Regions from separate parts of the Streptomyces sp. NPDC058664 genome, predicted to be linked through region 4. Evidence: riboswitches for the same ligand, from Rfam matches in the RefSeq annotation. Region 4 holds a riboswitch; each other region holds the start of a gene.
What was found. Region 4 has a riboswitch for cyclic di-AMP ahead of ACFWUY_RS05475 (transglycosylase family protein). Riboswitches for the same ligand answer to the same signal wherever they lie in the genome.
Positions count from the first base shown of each region.

Region 1: linked by a shared signal. The riboswitch ahead of ACFWUY_RS10835 (transglycosylase SLT domain-containing protein) and the one ahead of ACFWUY_RS05475 (transglycosylase family protein) in region 4 are both predicted to bind cyclic di-AMP.
Region 2: linked by a shared signal. The riboswitch ahead of ACFWUY_RS08040 (peptidoglycan DD-metalloendopeptidase family protein) and the one ahead of ACFWUY_RS05475 (transglycosylase family protein) in region 4 are both predicted to bind cyclic di-AMP.
Region 3: linked by a shared signal. The riboswitch ahead of ACFWUY_RS03205 (M23 family metallopeptidase) and the one ahead of ACFWUY_RS05475 (transglycosylase family protein) in region 4 are both predicted to bind cyclic di-AMP.

Region 1 is NZ_JBHXRW010000010.1:55,886-60,494, reverse strand. It holds gene ACFWUY_RS10840 (phosphoribosyltransferase family protein) at 1-632, shown strand, start outside; gene ACFWUY_RS10835 (transglycosylase SLT domain-containing protein) at 626-1,510, opposite strand; cyclic di-AMP (ydaO/yuaA leader) riboswitch at 1,515-1,698, opposite strand; gene ACFWUY_RS10830 (hypothetical protein) at 2,040-2,702, shown strand; gene ACFWUY_RS10825 (LysR family transcriptional regulator) at 2,727-3,605, opposite strand; gene ACFWUY_RS10820 (DMT family transporter) at 3,677-4,609, shown strand, end outside.
Region 2 is NZ_JBHXRW010000007.1:28,088-32,696, forward strand. It holds gene ACFWUY_RS08030 (STM4011 family radical SAM protein) at 1-82, shown strand, start outside; gene ACFWUY_RS08035 (SGNH/GDSL hydrolase family protein) at 69-863, opposite strand; gene ACFWUY_RS08040 (peptidoglycan DD-metalloendopeptidase family protein) at 1,026-2,060, opposite strand; cyclic di-AMP (ydaO/yuaA leader) riboswitch at 2,065-2,219, opposite strand; gene ACFWUY_RS08045 (tyrosine-protein phosphatase) at 2,614-3,435, shown strand; gene ACFWUY_RS08050 (DUF6126 family protein) at 3,460-3,615, opposite strand; gene ACFWUY_RS08055 (helix-turn-helix domain-containing protein) at 3,660-4,325, opposite strand; gene ACFWUY_RS08060 (aspartate aminotransferase family protein) at 4,400-4,609, opposite strand, start outside.
Region 3 is NZ_JBHXRW010000003.1:21,534-26,142, reverse strand. It holds gene ACFWUY_RS03225 (rhodanese-like domain-containing protein) at 1-145, shown strand, start outside; tRNA gene ACFWUY_RS03220 (tRNA-Met) at 199-272, shown strand; gene ACFWUY_RS03215 (MerR family transcriptional regulator) at 405-1,145, shown strand; gene ACFWUY_RS03210 (PP2C family protein-serine/threonine phosphatase) at 1,270-2,481, shown strand; cyclic di-AMP (ydaO/yuaA leader) riboswitch at 2,683-2,829, shown strand; gene ACFWUY_RS03205 (M23 family metallopeptidase) at 2,841-3,986, shown strand; gene ACFWUY_RS03200 (aldo/keto reductase) at 4,149-4,609, shown strand, end outside.
Region 4 is NZ_JBHXRW010000004.1:191,855-196,463, reverse strand. It holds gene eno (phosphopyruvate hydratase) at 1-1,151, opposite strand, end outside; gene ACFWUY_RS05475 (transglycosylase family protein) at 1,535-2,254, opposite strand; cyclic di-AMP (ydaO/yuaA leader) riboswitch at 2,258-2,431, opposite strand; gene ACFWUY_RS05470 (transglycosylase family protein) at 2,689-3,798, opposite strand; gene ACFWUY_RS05465 (cytochrome P450) at 3,892-4,609, opposite strand, start outside.

The sequences.
Region 1 (4,609 bases), on a different contig from region 4:
ACACGGACGTACGGATCCCCGCGGCCGGAGCGGTGCTCGCCGGGCGGCTCGCGGTGCCCGAAGGGGCCGCGGGCATCGTCCTGTTCGCCCACGGCAGCGGCAGCAGTCGGCACAGCTCCCGCAACCGGGCGGTCGCGACGGAGCTCAACCGGGCGGGCCTCGGAACGCTCCTCTTCGACCTGCTCACCGAGACGGAGGCGGCCGACCGGGCGCGTGTCTTCGACACGCCCCTGCTCGCGGGCCGGCTCGCCGGTGCCACGGACTGGCTCGCCGGGCGGCCCGAGGGCGCCGGCCTGCCGCTCGGCTACTTCGGTGCGAGCACGGGAGCCGCCGCCGCGCTGTGGGCGGCGGGCGAACCCGGGTCGTCCGTGGCCGCCGTCGTCTCACGCGGCGGCCGACCGGACCTCGCGGCCGACCGCCTGGCCCAGGTGCGGGCGCCCACGCTCCTGGTGGTGGGAGGCAGGGACGCGCTGGTCCTCGACCTCAACCGGCGGGCGGGCGCCCTGTTGCGCTGCGAGAACCGGCTGGCCGTCGTGGAGGGCGCCACCCATCTCTTCGAGGAACCCGGTGCCCTGGAGGAGGTGGCGGAGCTGGCCACCTCCTGGTTCACCGAGCACTTCCGGGATCAGTAGGGGCCGTTGACGTTGTCGATGGAGCCGTAGCGGTCGGCCGCGTAGTTGCAGGCGGCGGTGATGTTGGCGACCGGGTCGTACAGATCCGTGGACGTGCCCGGCACGTGGTAGGCGTCGAAGGTCGGCTGGATCACCTGGAGGAGCCCCTTCGAGGGGGTGCCGTTCACCGCGTTGATGTCCCAGTTGTTGATGGCCCGCGGGTTGCCGGACGACTCGCGCATGACGTTGCGGAGGATCCCGTCGTAGGAACCGGGGATACCGCGCTGGGCCATGATGTCCAGCGACTCCCGGATCCAGCCGTCGAGGTTGTTCGCGTACTGGGTGGCGGCGGCCGGGGCGGCCTTGACCGGAGCGGCGGCCGGGGCGGCGGCAGGAGCGGCCTGCGCGGCGGAGGCTCCGGTGGAGGTGGCGGCGGCCGGGGCGGCCGCCCGGCGCTCGGACCGGCTCGCCCGTTCGGCCGAACCGGACTTCTTCGCCTGTGCGGGGGTGGCCTTCACGGAATTCCGACCGACCGTCAGTTCAAGACCGGGGTGAATGAGTGACGGGTTGTCACCCACCGTGCTCTTATTGGCCTTGTAAAGGCTCTTCCAGCCGCCCTGAATTCCCTTCTTCTGGGCGATCAGGGAAAGCGAGTCGCCACTGACGACGGTGTACGTACGCGCGGCGGCCGGGGCGGCGGGAGCCTTGGCCGGGGCTGCTGCGCCGAAAGCGGCGGCGGGCTGGGCGGCGACCTCCGGGGTTCCGGAGACGGGCGCGGCGCCGGCCGCGCCGGGGGCGAGCAGGGGGAGGGCGAGGGCGGCCCCACCCGTGCCGACCAGCGCGAGTCCACGGGAGACGGGGTTGCGACGGGGGCGGCGGTGCTTACCGTGTGCAGGCATGACGGATTCCTCTCCGGCGCCTTCGGGGTGAGCTGTCGGGTTCGGACTGGAGATGTCCGGCCGCACGCACGCGGCTTCACCCCGAGCCGTCCCGGAATCCGGGCCGGCGTATTCGTGGGTCCCCCGCTCCTGCCGTCGGGTGAAAGGGAGGTATTACGAGCGGTGGCAGGATTCGGCGATCCGCTCGAATGGAGGTGACCGTAGGCCAGTGACGCGACGGAGAACAAGAGGAGCGGATGCCGTCGTTCGGCCGAAGGATCACATAATTCGCGGAATTCAAGATCGACCGTCGGCCGGGCCGGCCGAACTTCCTTGCGCCGTGCGGAATGCGCCGGTTCCGGGCGCGGGTGGGGGCGGGGGAAAGTGAGTCGCGTCACCAGGCGTTCAATGTCCGTATATGCACCTTAAATCTGTTAATAGGGAAGTGTGTTGTAAAGAGCTGGTCGATCGTGGGGCACTCAAGGGCATAGGGCGCAAAGCCGACATTCGTCCTGAACGATGGAGTGACCCCGACCGAGGAGCCGCCCGGATGTCGCCCTCCGCCCCCCTGCTCACCCCCGAGACCCTCGACCGCCAGGCCGCCGCCCTCTACGAGAGCGCCACCTGGCAGCGGATCGTCACGGACTGGACCGCCGCCCCGCCGTCCGCGCCCGTCCCCGCGCCCGAGATCACGCCCGTCCCCGCGCCCGACGCGGCACCGAACGCGGCGCCGGACGCCGAGAGCTGGAGAGCTCTGCTCACCGTGCCGGTGGACCGGCTCGTCGCCGACGCGCTCGACGCACTGCCGCCACCCCTTCCCGCCGAGCGCCGCCTCCCGGGGCGGATCGGAGCCGTACTGCCCGACCGGCTGCACGCCTGGCGGCGGGTCGGCCGGTCGGAGCTGCGCCCCTCGGTCCACCTCGGCTACGCGCGCCTCGTGCTGGCGGAGTGGGGCTGGCAGAACGCCCCGTACAAACTGCGCGACGTCCGTGGGGCCCGGTGCGTCTGCGGCGCCCTCCTCGCCGCCCACCGGCTCGGCTACGGCAGCGCGACGACGATGAACGAGGGGGCCGCCTGGATCATGGCCGAACTCCGGTCCCGGGGGTGGCGGGACCTGATCGGACCGTGGAACCGGGCCCCCGGCCGTACCGCGGCGGACGCCCTGGCCCTCCTCGACGCCACGATCCACCGCGCCGCACACGCCGGCCGCTGAGGGCCGCCCCGCGCGCCGCCCCCGTCACACCTCCTGAAGGGCCGTGAGGAGACCCCGCACGGCAGGCAGGGTGAGCGAGGACTCCCGTACCGCCGCGTGGATCGAACGGACCGGCTCAGGACCGCGGACCTTGCGGACGACCACGTTCGGGTGGCGGCTGCCCAAGCCGGTCAACGGGATCAGGCTCACGCCGAGACCGGCCGCGACGAAGCCCTGCGCGGTGGCGTACTCCTCGCACTCCACCGCGATGTCCGGGGTGAACCCGGCCGCCGCGCACGCCTCCATCACCGCGTCGAGGCACGGGCCGGGGCGTTCGCTGCCGACCCAGGGCTCGGCGGCGAGCGAGGCGAGGTCGACGGCGGCGCGGCGGCCGGCGAGCGGATGGCCCTTGGGCAGCACGGCCCGGTAGGGGTCGTCGAGCAGATGGACCAGCCGCAACCCGTCGCCGGACGCTCCGGGGCCGCCGCCCCGGGGCCGTACCACCAGGGTGAGGTCGGCGTCCTCGTCGGGAGCACCGTCGGAGATCCTCAGCTCCACGCGTACGCCCGGGTGTTCGGTGCGGAAACGGGCCAGGGCGGGAGCGACGAGATCGGCGCCCGCCGTGGCGAAGTAGTGGACCGCGATCTGCCCGGTGCGGCCCGCCCGCAGATCGGCGAGGGCGGTCTCGGCCTCGGCGACCTGACGGCCGATGACGGCGGCGTGCTCGGTGAGCAGCCGCCCGGCGGCCGTCGGACGCACGCCCCTGCCGAACCGTTCGAGCAGCGCGATGCCGGCCTCCTTCTCCAGGACGCCGATCTGCTGGCTCACGGCCGAGGGGGTGTAACCGAGGTGCGCGGCCGCGGCGGTCACGGAGCCACTGCTGACGACGGCCCGGAGCACCTGCATGCGTCTCACATCGAGCATGTAGCACAGCTTAACGCCGACCCCACGATTCATCGCTTGTCCTGTCGGATGGGGCGGAGGACCGTGAGGACATGACATCGGCGACACGCATGGGCGTCCTGGCCCTGCTCTGGGGCTCGGGCTTCCTCTGGATCAAGATCTCCCTCAACGAGGGCCTCGGTCCCGGGTGGATCACCTTCGTACGGTGCCTGCTGGGCGCGGCGGTGCTCCTCGCACTCGCGTACGCGGCGGGACAGCGGCTGCCACGGGACCGGGCGACCTGGGGACGGCTCGTCGTCGCCGCCTTCTTCTGCAACGCGCTGCCGTTCCTGCTCTTCTCGGTCGGAGAACAGACCGTGGACAGCGGAGTGGCGGGCGTACTCAACGCCACCACCCCGCTCTGGTCCCTCCTCATCGGCCTGGCCCTGGGCTCCGAACGCCCCCTGCGCGCCGCCCGGTCGGCCGGCCTCGCGCTCGGCTTCGCCGGAGTCCTGCTGATCTTCGCGCCCTGGAGCCGGGGGACCGGCCTGATGAGCTGGGGCGCCCTCGCGCTCCTCGGCGCCTCCGCGAGCTACGCCGTGGCCTTCGCGTACATGGCCCGCCACCTCACCGGCCGGGGCACCGCGCCGCTGGCGCTCTCCGCCGCGCAGCTGCTGACGGCGACCGGCCTCAGCGCACCCGCCCCGGCCGTCGGCGGAGGGCAGACGACGGTGACCTGGGCGGGCGTCCTCGCGGTCGTCGTCCTGGGGGTCCTCGCCACCGGGCTGACCTTCCACCTGAACTACCGGATGATCGCGGACGAGGGTCCGACCGCCGCCGCGACGGTCGGCTACCTGCTGCCGGTGGTGTCCGTGGCCCTCGGCGCACTGGTCCTCGACGAGCCCCTGACGGTCCGCGTGGTGGCGGGCATGGCGGTCGTCCTGGTGGGGGTGGGCCTGACGAGGACGGGGCCGCGACCGGTCCGTGGGGCAGGAGCGACGGACACGGCCGCAGCGGTCGAAGCGGGGGAAGCGGCCGGGCCGGCC
Region 2 (4,609 bases), on a different contig from region 4:
GTACGACGTGTTCGCCGGCGGGGTCCTGGAGCGGATCCCCGTCGGCGGCCCGTCCACACCCGGCGGACTCAGAGGGGCATGAGGTCGGGGCGCTTGGCCTCGACGTGGTCCCCGGAGCTCTCGCCGCGCAGCCGGCGCCCGATCCAGGGCACCAGGTACTCCCTCGCCCACTGGATGTCGTCGCGGCGCACCTCGAGGGTGCCGCGCGGGGGTACCGGCGGCCACGCCTGGTCGGGGTCGGCGGGTACCGGCAGGCCGAGGACCTGGGCGGCGCGCAGGGCGACCCGGGTGTGTCCCTCGGGCGAGAGGTGCAGCCGGTCGCCGTCCCAGGCGCGCCGGTCCTGCACCGACCTGAGGGACCACAGGTCGAGGACCGGGCAGTCGTAGCGGTCCGCGATGGCCCGGACGTGGGCGGTGTAGGTGGCGATCTTGCCGCGCAGGTGCCTGAGCACGGGCACGTCACGGGTGTCGAAGCCGGTGGTCACCATGACGGTGCCGACGGCGGAGGTCAGTTCGGCGACGGCGCGCTCGAAGCGCTCGGCCACGTCGTCGGGGTCCGAGCCGGGGCGGATGATGTCGTTGCCGCCGGCGCAGAAGGTCACCAGGTCGGGGGCGAGTTCCTTCGCCCGGGGGACCTGTTCCGCCACGATCTGGTCGAGGAGGCGCCCGCGTACGGCCAGGTTGGCGTAGCGGAAGGCGTCGTGCTCCGGCAGCTGGTCGGCGAGCAGGACCGCGAAGCGGTCCGCCCAGCCGACGTACGTCCCGTCGGGCCCGGGGTCTCCGACGCCCTCGGTGAAGCTGTCACCGATCGCCGCGTACGACCCGAATGCGTTCTTGTCTCTTGATCTCGAATCGTCTGCCACGGGAGCACATCCTTCCCTTTCGGGTGTGACCTACGCGACCGTAAGGAGGGGTTGACGCCGGGTGACATATGCCACCGATAAAGAATTTGCCAAGCCGGAATAGAGCGGGGAACGCGCGCGGCCCGGCACAGGAGTGCCGGGCCGCGCGGGAGTTGACGTGCGTCAGATGGAGACGCCGTGCTGGCGCAGGTAGCCCAGCGGGTCGATGTCGGAGCCGTAGCTCGGCGAGGTGCGGATCTCGAAGTGGAGGTGCGGGCCGGTCGAGTTGCCGGTGGAGCCGGAGAGACCGATCTGCTGACCGCCGCCGACCGTCTGGCCGGAGGAGACGGAGAGGGAGGAGAGGTGGGCGTACTGGGAGTAGTTGCCGTCGGCGTGCTGGATGACGACCTCGTTGCCGTAGGCGCCGCTCCAGCCGGCCGAGACGACCGTGCCGGCGCCGACGGCGCGGACGGTGGTGCCGGAGGAGGCGATGAAGTCGGCACCGGTGTGGTAGCCGGAGGACCACATGGAGCCGGAGGCGCGGTACGGGGTGGAGACGCCGCCGTCGACCGGTGCGACCCAGCCGGACGCGGAGGTCGAGGCGCCGGAGCTGGAGGAGCCCGTGGACTGCGCGGAGGAGGACGAGGACGAGGAGTCCGTGGACTGCGCGGCGGCGGCCGGGGCGGCGGGGCGCTCGCCGCCGCGGGAGGCGCGCGGGGTGTCACCGTTCTTCGCGGAGGACCCGGCGGAGCTCTTCTGGGCCTTCGGGGCGGCGGCCTTGGGCGCGGCGCTCTTCGGGGCGGCGCTCTTCGGGGCGGCGGCCGCAGCGGTGCTCTTGGCTCCGAGCGTGAGCTTCATGCCCGGCAGGATGAGCGAGGGGTCCTCGCCGACGACCTGGCGGTTGTCGGCGTACAGCTTCTGCCAGCCGCCCGCGAGGTCGTGCTCGGAGGCGATCTTCGACAGGTAGTCACCCCGCACGACGGAGTACGTCTTCGGCGCGGCCTTCGCGGCGGGCGCGGCCGGGGCGGCGGCGGGGGCCTTCACCTGGGCGGCGGCGACGGTGGCGGGGGCCGCGGCCGGGGCGGCCTGCGTGGCGGCGTGGGCGCCGGTGGCTCCGAGGAGCGGGAGGGCGACGACGGCGCCTCCGGTACCGGCGGCGGCGATCGAGCGGGTGAGGCGGCTGGACTTGGTACGGCGGTGCTTACCCTTCGCGGGCATGGCGAATTCCTCTCCGGCGCCTGCGAGGTGAGCTGTCGGGTTCGGACTGGAGATGTCCGGCCGCGCTCTCACGCGGCTTCACCCCGAGCCGTCCTGCGTCGCGGGACCGGCGTACTTCCTGGGTCCCCCGCTCCTGCCACGCATGGGTGAGTGGGAATTCCGGACGGTGGCAGGATTCGGCGGTCCGACCGGATTGACGGTGACGCTAGACGAGGGGGTCGGCACGGACAAGCCGCTGATTTCCACCGGCTTTCCCCGCTCTGTCTTCCGCCGGGAATTCCGGTCACCCTCCGTGGATGACGGACCTTCGATTTCCCTTTTGCGTACGGCAATTGCTTCCGGCCGTCGGCCACGATCCGTCACTTCTATGACCCTGCTCACGCACCGGATCCCATCTCACCCGTAAACAGGGCGCGTTATACGCAAGGCCCCAATACGGACAGATCGCCCATTCCTGCTCCCGGGGGGTGCGCCGCCACCGTCCCGCCTGGATGATTGCCCCTGGAACCCATTCCGCGTCGGGCACCCCGAACGTCGACCACCAGGAGCATCCGTGACGCAGCAGCTGCCGCAGGTCCCGCCCACCGAACTGAACGAACCCGAGCTGGTCGAGGTCCGCAACTTCCGGGACGTGGGCGGCCTGCCGACGACGGACGGGCGCGCCGTGCGCCCCGGCCGCCTCTTCCGCAGCGGTCACCTCGCCCACGCGACCGGGACGGACGTCGCCTTCCTCGACTCGCTGGGGCTGCACACCGTCTTCGACTTCCGGAACCTGGCCGACCGGAAGGTCGAGGGTCCGGACGTCGAGCTGCCCGGCGTGCGGAACGTGAACATACCCCTCAACGATCCGGCGGACGGCAAGGAGTTCTGGAAGCTGGTCCGCGACGGCGACATCGAGCAGCTGCGGGAGATCCTCGGCGACGGCAAGGCCGCCGCCCGCATGTCCGACTCGTACCGGAAGATGGTGATCGAGCGGACCGCGGAGCACAGCCGGATCCTGCACTCCCTGGCCGAGGACAGCCTGCCCGCCCTGATGCACTGCGCGGCCGGCAAGGACCGCGCCGGGCTCTCCATCGCGATCACCCTGCTCGCCGTCGGGGTCGAGCGCGCGGCGATCGAGGCCGACTACGTGCTGTCGAACGAGCCGCACCGCCGCTACAAGGTGCGCCGCGGCTCCACCGCTCCGGACGCCATGTCGCCCGAGGTGATGGAGCTGCTGAGCCCGCTGTTCGACGCGCGGGTGGAGTACCTGCGGGACGCCTTCGAGACGATCGAGGCGACCTGGGGCTCGGTGGACGGCTACCTCGCGGACGGCCTGAAGCTGACCGCGGAGACCCGGGAGCGCCTGCGGGAGCGGCTGCTCACCGAGGCGTAGCCGACGGCCCGGCCCGGAACTCCCCTACTGGTTCTGCCCGCCGAGCATGAAGAGCAGGTAGAGGAAACCGGCGAAGAGGTGGCCGGCGATCAGGTAGGCGAACAGGCGGAGGACCAGCCCCTTGGGGAACTTGCCCTCCCCGCGCTCCTCGCCGGTCACCGGTCGCGACTTCCTTGACATGTCGGGCATATCGGTCCTTTCGGAGGGATGAAGAGCCGCGGGGATCAGCGCCGGTGCGGGGTCCCGTCACCGAGGCACAGCTCGGCCGCGGGACTCTGCATCAGGGTGTGGACGAACAGCAGCTCCGCCCCGCCGGGGGTGGCGGCGCCGATCCGGTGCGGGGTGAGCGAGTCGAGGTGCGCGCTGTCCCCGGGGTCGAGGACATGGACGGCCTCGCCGAGCGCGAGCCGCACCCGGCCCTCCAGGACGTGGATCCACTCCTCCCCGGGGTGGACGCGCACGATGTCGGCCCGGGTGGCGTACGGCACGTGGACCCGCAGGCACTGCAGGGCGCGCCCGGCGCCGCCCGCCTGGCGGTAGATCCATCCGTCGGCCTCGACCGGTTCGGAGCGGCCGGCCCGGACGACGGGGTCACGCTCGGGCGGCGCCTCGCCGAGGAGCTCGGAGACCGTCGTACCGTAGATACGGGCGAGGGCGAGCAGCATCGGCAGCGAGGGTTGTCTGTTCCCGGTCTCCAGGCGCGAGAGGTGGGCCGGCGAGAGGCCGGCCCGCTGGGCGGCGGTCTCCAGGGTGAGCCCCCGGCGGCGGCGCAGGGCCCGCAGCTGCGGGGCGACGTCCGGCAGGGCACCCGGAGACGGGGAGGCGGGGCCGGGGTCGGCGGGAGCCGGCGAGGCAGGGTCCGGGAAGGTCTCCCCGGGGACGTGGTCCATGCGTCCATTCCGCCAGCTTCGTGCCTCTGAGGCAAGTTTCTTGCCTCAGAGGCAAAAGTCGGAGGGTGTGGGCGTCAGCGCTGCGCGACCGCCTGCTTGACCAGTGTCCTCCCGAAGTCCCACATCAGCCCGCCGCCCCCGTGGGCCTCGTCCATGACCGCCGTGAAGGCGGTGACGAACCGGTCCACGTCCGCCTCGTCGATGACCAGCGGCGGGATCAGCTTGATCACCTCCAGATGGTCGCCGGAGACCTGGGTGAGGATCCGGTGCCGCTGGAGCAGCGG
Region 3 (4,609 bases), on a different contig from region 4:
GCTGGGCTTCCAGGTGAAGGAGATGCTCGGCGGTTTCGAGTACTGGGTGCGCGAGGGCTTCGCGTACGAGACCTGGGAGGGGCCCGCGGAGAAAGCCGCGGACCCGCTCACGGCGCCGGTCGACTCGGACGACTGCGGCTGCTGACGAAAACCGATTTCGTGATTGCCCCGCCCGTAGCGTAGAGTCAGGTTTACCGACGCGGGGTGGAGCAGCTCGGTAGCTCGCTGGGCTCATAACCCAGAGGTCGCAGGTTCAAATCCTGTCCCCGCTACTCAGTAGCAACGAAGGCCCGGATCCAGTCACTGGATCCGGGCCTTCGTCGTATGCCGTTTCCCGGCACTTCTCCGCTTGACGTACTTCTCCGCTTGACCTTGACGCGACGTCAAGATTTAGCGTTCCGGGTATGGAGTGGTCGATCCAAGAGATCGCCAAGAAGGCCGGCACCACCAGCCGCACCCTCCGGCACTACGGAGAGCGCGGACTGCTGGAGCCGAGCCGGATCGGCGCGAACGGTTACCGGTACTACGACCAGGCGGCGCTCGTGCGGCTGCAGCGGATCCTGCTGCTGCGCGAGCTCGGGCTCTCGCTGTCCGCCATCGCCGAGGTCCTCGCGGGGCAGCGGGACACGACCGCCGCCCTCCGCACCCATCTCGCCCTGCTCGAACAGGAGCGCGAGCGCATCGGTCGCCGGATCGCGTCCGTGCGGACCACTCTCCACAAGACCGAGAACGGAGAAGAACTCATGGCCGACGAAGTGTTCGACGGTTTCGACCACACGGCGTACGAGGAGGAGGTCACCGAGCGCTGGGGCCGCGACGCGTACGAGAAGGGGGACCGCTGGTGGCGGTCGCTCGACGCCGAGGGGAAGAAGGCGTTCATGGACGAGCAGGCGGGGATCGCCCGCGACTTCGCGCGGGCGCTCAGGGACGGCCTGGCCGCCGGCGACGAGGAGGTGCAGGCGATCACGCGGCGCCAGATCGCGTGGCTGTCGCACACCACGACCCCGAGCAAGGAGTACGTGATCGGCCTCGGCCGGATGTACGTCGACGACCCGCGGTTCACCGCGAACTACGACAAGCACGGCGAGGGGACCGCGGTCCTGGTCCGGGACGCGATGGAGATCTACGCCGAGCGGAACCTCTGACGGCGGCCGGCCGCCTCCGTACGCCGGTCGGCCCCGTGGGAGTCGCCGCCCGGTGCGGGGGCGGCCACCCTGGGAGGGCGCGGTACGGACCGCGGCCGGGTACGGACCGGGCAGGAGAGCACAGGTGGGGCACCCCCTAGGAGCGGGCGACGGCGGGCGACGGGGCGGTGACGGCCGCCACTCGTACGGGCGTGCCCGGCGGTTCATCCGCGCGCTGCCGCCGCTGGTCATCGCCGGCGGGGTCGTCTTCGACCTGCTGACACCGCCCGCGTACACCGCCGCGCCGCTGTTCTCCGCCGCCCCGCTGATCGCCGCGCCCTTCTTCTCCACCCTCACGACCCTCCTCACCGGGATCGCCGCGCTCCTCGCCTCCGTCGGGCTGCACCTCTACAACGGCACCGTCACCGAGGTCCCGACCCTCACCGAGACCCTGACCGTCGCCACCGTCTCCGCGCTCGCCCTCCTCATCAGCCGGGTCGTGCGCCGCAGCGGCGAGCGGCTCGCCTCGGCGCGGGTCATCGCGGAGACCGCGCAGAAGGCCGTGCTGCCGACGCCCGCCGAGCGGATCGGCGGGCTGCAGTGCGCGGCCCGTTACGAGGCGGCGCAGGCGGACGCGTTCATCGGCGGCGACCTGTTCGCCGTCCAGGACACCCCCTACGGGGTGCGGCTCGTCGTCGGGGACGTCCGGGGCAAGGGGATGGACGCGGTGGAGGCCGTCGCCGTCGTCATCGGGGCCTTCCGGGAGGCGGCCGAGCAGGAGCGGAGCCTGGAGGGCGTGGCGCAGCGCCTCGAACGGGCGCTGGCCCGGGAAGGCACCCGCAGGGACGGACTCGACGCCGTCGAGGGCTTCACCACCGCCGTCCTGGCCGAGATCCCGCGCGAGGGCGGGAGCGGCACCTTCAGCGGTTTCGTACGGATCGTCAACCGCGGGCACCCGCCACCGCTGATGCTGTACGCGGACGGGCGCCTGGACACGCTGGATCCGACCGAACCGGCGCTGCCGCTCGGCATGGGCGATCTGGCGGTGTGGCCGGACCGGGCCGAGGGGCGGCCGTACCCGCCGGGCGCGACGCTGCTCTTCTACACCGACGGCCTCTCCGAGGCGCGGAACGCGGCGGGTGTCTTCTACGACCCGGGGCAGCGCCTCGCCGGCCGGATCTTCCCGGGGCCCGAGGAGCTCCTCGACGCGCTGGTGGACGACGTACGGCTGCACACGGGCGGCGGGGCGACGGACGACATGGCGCTGCTCGCGCTGAGCCGTCCCACGACGACGCAGCCGGAGCGGCGCCGCACGATGCCGGTGGTCCCGCCGGCCGGGCCCGGTCACCGGCCGTAGCCGGAAGGTGTCGCTGCGATAACAATTGATCCGGTGTCAGCCCGGGTAGGTTTCGCCAGTTGTTGCTGAAGGGGGGTCAACTCGGGCCATTGTGACCCAATTCAATGAATGATCAAGGGGAACGGCTTGGAATCGGGACCCGCTGTCTATTAACGTTCGATAACGCAGCGCGGTCGTCCCAGCCGCCGCAAGAGGCGGCACCGTGCGCACGCGCCGAATCCTGAAAAGGAACCGGGGAACCACCAATTGGGGTGAATCGGGCCCTTCGCACCTGTGCGACCGTGCCCGTAGGAGACCTTCCTGCTCCGAACCCGTCAGCTAACCCGGTAGGCGAGAAGGAAGGAAAGGAGCGCCCCTTCGTGGCGTCCAACACCCCCGCACCCGAAGTCCCCTTCGACGCCTTCGGAAGTGGTGCGGGTCCTGCCGCCCCGGACACCGAGTGGAACCCCACCGAGGGCTCCCTCCGCGCCGAGAGCCGCTCCGGCGGCCGGCACCGGGTCGTCAAGCAGCGCTCCAACTTCGCCCGCTCCTCCACCGTCCTCGGCGTCGGTGTCATCGCGGCCGTCGGCGCGGGCGGCCTCGCCACCGCGCAGGAGAAGCCGCCGGTGGCCATCTCGCTCCCGGACCTCCCGGACCTCGGTCTGCCGGACGCCCACGACCTTCCCGGCGTCGGCGACCTCCTCCCGGACGCGGGCACGTCGTCGGACGAGGACCTGACGGTCGCCGCGGCCCGCTCCAACCCGAACCCGCTCACCGTCGCCGCGTACACCACCGTCGACGACGACGAGCGGACCGGGACGGCCGCCGAGCAGGTGACGGGGAAGACGGCCGGCACCGCCGACGCGGGCGAGGCCCTGCGTGCGCGCATCCTCCAGCAGGCCGAGCAGCAGCAGGCCTCCGCCGACGCCGCCGAGAAGGCCGCGGCGGAGAAGGCGGCGGCGGAGAAGGCGGCCGCGGAGGCCGCGGCCAAGGCCGAGGCCGCGGAGAAGGCGGCCGCGGAGGCCGCTGCCGAGGCGAAGGCGAAGGCCGAGGCGGAGGCCAAGGCGAAGGCGGAGGCGGAAGCCGCGGCCAAGGCCGAGGCCGAGCGCCTCGCCCAGCTCGCCGCGAGCTACTCGATGCCGCTCTCCTCGTACTCCCTCACCGCCACCTACATGCAGTCCGGCTCGATGTGGTCCTCCGGCTACCACACGGGCCTCGACTTCGCGGCCCCCACCGGCACCCCGCTCAAGGCGGTCCACGGCGCCACCGTCAAGTCGGCGGGCTGGTCCGGTTCCTACGGCTACCGGATCGTCCTGGAGCTGGAGGACGGCACCGAGGTCTGGTACTGCCACCTGTCGTCCATGACGGTCGGCGTCGGCCAGACCGTGGGCACCGGCGAGACGATCGGCCGCGTCGGCGCCACGGGCAACGTCTCCGGCGCCCACCTCCACATGGAGGTGCACACGCCCGGCGGCGACGGCATCAACCCGGCGGACTGGCTCCGCTCCAAGGGCCTGACGGTCTGACCGCCTGACGGTCTGACCGCCGGGCTGCCTGGTCGCCGGGCCTGACCGGCGGGTGGATCGGCGGGCGGACCGGCGGGCCTGAGCAGCGGGCGGACCGGCGGGCCTGAGCAGCGGGCGGACCGGCCGCGGAATAGGCCCGGGGCCGGAGAGGGTTGCCCCTCCATGGCCTCTCTCCGCCCGCTGGGCAGTTCCGACCTGCACGTCTTCCCGCTCGCCCTCGGCGGCAACGTCTTCGGGTGGACGGCCGACGAGACGCGGTCCTTCGCCGTCCTCGACGCCTACGCCGCAGCCGGCGGCAACTTCGTCGACTCCGCCGACGTCTACTCCGCCTGGGCCGAGGGCAACGAGGGCGGCGAGTCCGAGACCGTCATCGGCCGCTGGCTCGCCTCCCGCGGCAACCGCGACGACATCGTCGTCGCCACCAAGGTCGGCGCCCACCCCCGCTTCAAGGGACTGGCCGCCGCCACCATCAAGGCCGGCGCGGAGGAGTCGCTGCGCCGCCTCGGCACCGACCGCATCGACCTCTACCACACCCACTTCGACGACGAGTCGGTCCCCGTCGAGGAGATCGTCACCGCCCTCGACCAGCTCGTGCGGGACGGCAAGGTGCGGGCGGTCGCGGC
Region 4 (4,609 bases):
TGGCCGCAGTTCACGGCGACCGCGAGGTCGGCGATGGTGACGTCCTCGGTCTCGCCGGAGCGGTGGGACATCATGCACTTGAAGCCGTTGCGCTGGGCCAGCTCGACGGCGTCGAGGGTCTCGGTCAGCGAGCCGATCTGGTTGACCTTGACCAGGAGGGCGTTCGCGGAGCCCTCCTCGATGCCACGGGCCAGGCGCTCGGGGTTGGTGACGAACAGGTCGTCGCCGACGATCTGGACCTTGTCGCCGAGGCGCGAGGTGATGGTCTTCCAGCCGTCCCAGTCGTCCTCGTACAGCGGGTCCTCGATGGAGACCAGCGGGTACGCGGAGACCAGCTCGGCGTAGTAGTCCGTCATCTCGGCGGCCGTGCGGGACTGGCCCTCGAACTCGTACGAGCCGTCCTTGTAGAACTCGGAGGCGGCGACGTCGAGCGCGAGCGCGATGTCACGGCCGGGCTCGTAACCGGCCTCCTTGATCGCCTCGATGATGAGGTCCAGGGCGGCGCGGTTCGACTCGAGGTTCGGCGCGAAGCCGCCCTCGTCGCCGAGACCGGTGGACAGGCCCTTGGTCTTCAGGACCTTCTTCAGGGTGTGGTAGACCTCCGCACCCCAGCGAAGGGCCTCGGAGAAGGACTCCGCGCCGATCGGGGCGATCATGAACTCCTGGATGTCCACGTTGGAGTCGGCGTGCGACCCACCGTTGAGGATGTTCATCATCGGAACGGGCAGCAGGTGCGCGTTCGGGCCGCCGAGGTAGCGGAAGAGCGGGAGGTCGGAGGCCTCGGACGCGGCGTGCGCGACGGCGAGGGAGACGCCGAGGATGGCGTTGGCGCCGAGGGAGGCCTTGTTCTCGGTGGCGTCCAGGTCGAACATCGCCTGGTCGATCAGGCGCTGCTCGGTGGCGTCGTAGCCGACGAGCTCCGGGCCGATCTGCTCGATGACGGCGAGGACGGCCTTCTCGACACCCTTGCCCAGGTAGCGGTTGGGGTCACCGTCGCGAAGCTCGATGGCCTCGAACGCACCGGTGGAGGCGCCGGACGGAACAGCAGCACGGCCGGTGCTGCCGTCGTCGAGGCCGACCTCGACCTCGACCGTGGGGTTGCCTCGGGAGTCCAGGATTTCCCGGGCTACGACGACGTCGATGGACGGCACGAGCATCTCCTTTTTGGGATGTGACGCTGGATGTGACGCAAGGCCGGTGCAGGGTCGCTTTGCCTTGCGACAAGAGCCTAACCGGCTCGGGGGCTCCGGCCCGCCGGGCGCCCGCCCCCTGGGACGAAAAAGGACCCAAGGGCATGCATCACGGGACGAAGGACCCCGGATCTACCGGGCGGTAATCACCGGGTCGTCCCGAAACGGAGAGTCGGGGTCGGCCGGCTCCCTCCCGGAGGCGGAGAGCCGGGGCCGGCTTCCTCCCGGAAACGGGGAACCCCGGCCCGGCGCGCACGGGGGAAGGGGCGCGCCGGGTCGGGGTGGTCACCGCGGGAGGGTCGTGGGGACCGCGTGAGCCGCCGGACTCACGCGGACCGCCGGGCTCACTTCAGGTGAAGCTGCTGGCCCGGGTAGATGAGGTCGGCGTTCTCGACGACGTCCTTGTTCAGCTCGAAGAGCTCGGCCCAGCCGCCGTCGACGCCCTGCGCCCGGGCGATGGTGCTGAGGGTGTCGCCGGTCACGACCTTGTACTCGCCGTCGCCCTTCTCGACCTTCTTGCCGGTCGGGGTGGTGACGGTCTTCTTGGCGGCGGCCTTCGGCGCGGCGGTCTGCGCGCTCTTCGGCTGCGGAGCCTGGCGCTGCTCGCTGCGGGTGGTCGGCTGCTCGGCCTTCCGCTCCGGCTGCGGGGCGCTCTGCTGCGGGGCGCTCTCGGCGGCGCCGCCGTCGTAGGAGGCTCCGGAGAGGCCCACGCCACAGCTCGGCCAGGCGCCCTTGCCCTGGCCCGCGAGGACCTTCTCGGCGATGGCGATCTGCTGGGACTTCGACGCCTGGTTGGCGGTCGAGGCGTAGGCGGTGCCGCCGTACGCGGCCCAGGTGGAGGCCGAGAACTGGAGGCCGCCGTAGTAGCCGTTGCCCGTGTTGATGGACCAGTTGCCGCCGGACTCGCACTGGGCGACGCGGTCCCACTCGGAGGCCGTGGCGGCCGAGGCGGTGCCCGCGGTCATCAGCGGGGCCGCGACGGCGACACCGGTGACGCCGACGAGCGCGACGACCTGGGTGGCCTTGGAGGGACGGCGGTGTTTGCCCTTGCCGGAAAACAGCATGGAGATTCTCCTCACCGACGCCTGTGAGGTGAGCTGTCGGGTTCGGGCCGGAAAGTTGCCCGGCCGCGTGTCCTAGCACGCGGCTTCACCCCAAGCCGATCGTCGGCCGTCTTTCTCAACGGCCGGAACCGGCACTTACCTTGGGTCCCCCACTCCTGCCTTCGGCGCTTGCGCGACGACTGTTCCCATCGGCCGACGGCAGGATTCGGCGTTTCGGTCGACGGGGCCCGCGGTGGCGAGCGGTAAGACCGTAGACACAGACCCACCGGAAGTTCAAAGAGGCGCATTGCGGAAATATCGCCCCTACTTGCCCTCCGGTGGGCGGCGTTTACGCAGGTGAGAGGTGGCGGAGACAAAAGGTACGGCCAAGACACGCCAGTTGGGGCGAAGAGACCCATGTCTCACTTACGCAGAACCGGACATACGGCCTCGAATCACTCGGCCGTCGCGGGCGAAATGTCCGTCAATTCGAGGCTCTGACCAGGAAGGATGAGGTCCGGATCGATGCCCACCGTCCGCCGATTGGCGTCGTAGAGGGCGGTCCAGCCTCCGGGGAGTTCGTTCTTCTGCGCGATGTCGGACAGGCTGTCGCCCGGCCGCACGGTGTACGCGTCCGAAGTGTCCTGACTGTCCGTTGCGCCCGCACCCTTCGCCTCGTCAACCGGCGTCGATGCGATGGGCGTTTCGGTCACCTTGCTCCCGGACGAGGCGTGTCTACCCGATTCGAGTGAACTGTCCGCCTTGCCGGTTTCCTCCGGTGCGGCCTCGCCCCGATGCTTCCCGCTTCCGGGAGTGGCCGACGTCGCGTCACCTTCCGGAGTGCCGGGCATCACGGACGAACCGGGCGCACCGGGCGTGGTGGAGGCGTCAGGGGCGACCGGGGTGGTCGGGGTGACCGGAGTGGTCGGCGCGGTCGTGTCGGCCGGCGCGGAGGGGCTCACCGGGGTGGTCGGCACGCCGGGCGCGGTCGGCGAGACCGGCGTGGCGGGCGCGGTCGGAGAGGCGGGGGCGGTCGGCGTGACGGCGCCCGTGGCCCGCCTCGCGGTCTCCTCGGTCGCGGTGGAGCCCGTGGAGCCCTCCGGAAGGCCCGCGGTCCGGTTCGACTCGACGACCGGCCCCGTGGGGACCTTCGGGACGGAAGCCGGCCCCGGGTCCACGCCGGGGGCCCTGCCGTCGTTCGTCAGGCCGGCGATCGGCGCGCAGGTGGCCCACTCGACGGAGCCCTTGGCGAGCGCCTTCTCGGCCACCGCGATCTGCTGGGCGCGGCTGGCCAGGTCGGCGCTGGGCGCGTACGCCAGGCCGCCGTTCCGCTCCCAGCTGTCCTGGGTGAACTGGAGGCCGCCGTACATGCCGTTGCCGAAGTTGGCGCTCCACTGGCCGCCGGACTCGCACTCGGCGACCCGGTCCCAGGTGGCGGCGTCGGCCGCGGAGGCGGACCCGGTGGCGAGCAGCGGCAGCGCCATGGCGGATCCGGTCACACCGGCGGCGACGACGATGGCGGGGGCCTGACGGGGGCGACGGTGTCGTCCGTTCCCGGAACGCATAGGAGCGCCTTTCGCGTGACGGCTGGGATTGCGGCGAACGTAGCGGTATTCGAACGCTCGTCACAAGTCGATGGCCTCACGATCACGCGAAGATCACATTTCTGATACGCCGTCACCGTGCCGGAGCGGTACGGACGGGGAGAACTCCACCGGAAGCGTGCGCAATCCCCGCATGATGAGCCCGCCGCGCCAGCGCAGTTCGGCCGGGTCGGCGGCAAGTCGCAGGTCCGGAAGGCGGGTCAGCAGGGTCGCGAGCGCCGTCTGCCCCTCGAGGCGGGCGAGCGGCGCGCCCAGGCAGTAGTGGATGCCGTGCCCGTACCCGAGGTGCTGGCTGTCGCGCCGGGTGAGGTCGAGCGTGTCCGGTCCCGCGAACCGCTCCGGGTCCCGGTTGGCGGCGGCGAGCACCACGAGCACCGGGTCCCCCGCCGGGATCTCCTGCCCGCCGATGGTCAGCGGCTGCGTCGCGTACCGCCAGGTGGCCATCTCCACCGGCCCGTCGAACCGCAGCAGCTCCTCCACCGCGGTCTCCAGGAGGCCCGTCTGGCCCGCCGCGATCGAGGCCTGGAGCCGCTCGCGCTGCTCGGGGTGGTGCAGCAGGGCGTGGACGCCGTTGCCGATGAGGTTGATGGTCGTCTCGAAACCGGCGAAGAGGAGCACGAAGCACATCGCGGTGGCCTCGGCCTCGGTGAGGTGGTCACCGTGGTCGCTCGCGCGGATCAGGCCGGAGATCAGGTCGTCGCCGAGGTCCTGGCGCTTGCGGTGGATCAGCTCCGCGAGGTAGCCGCGGATCTTCTTCACCGACCGGGCGACC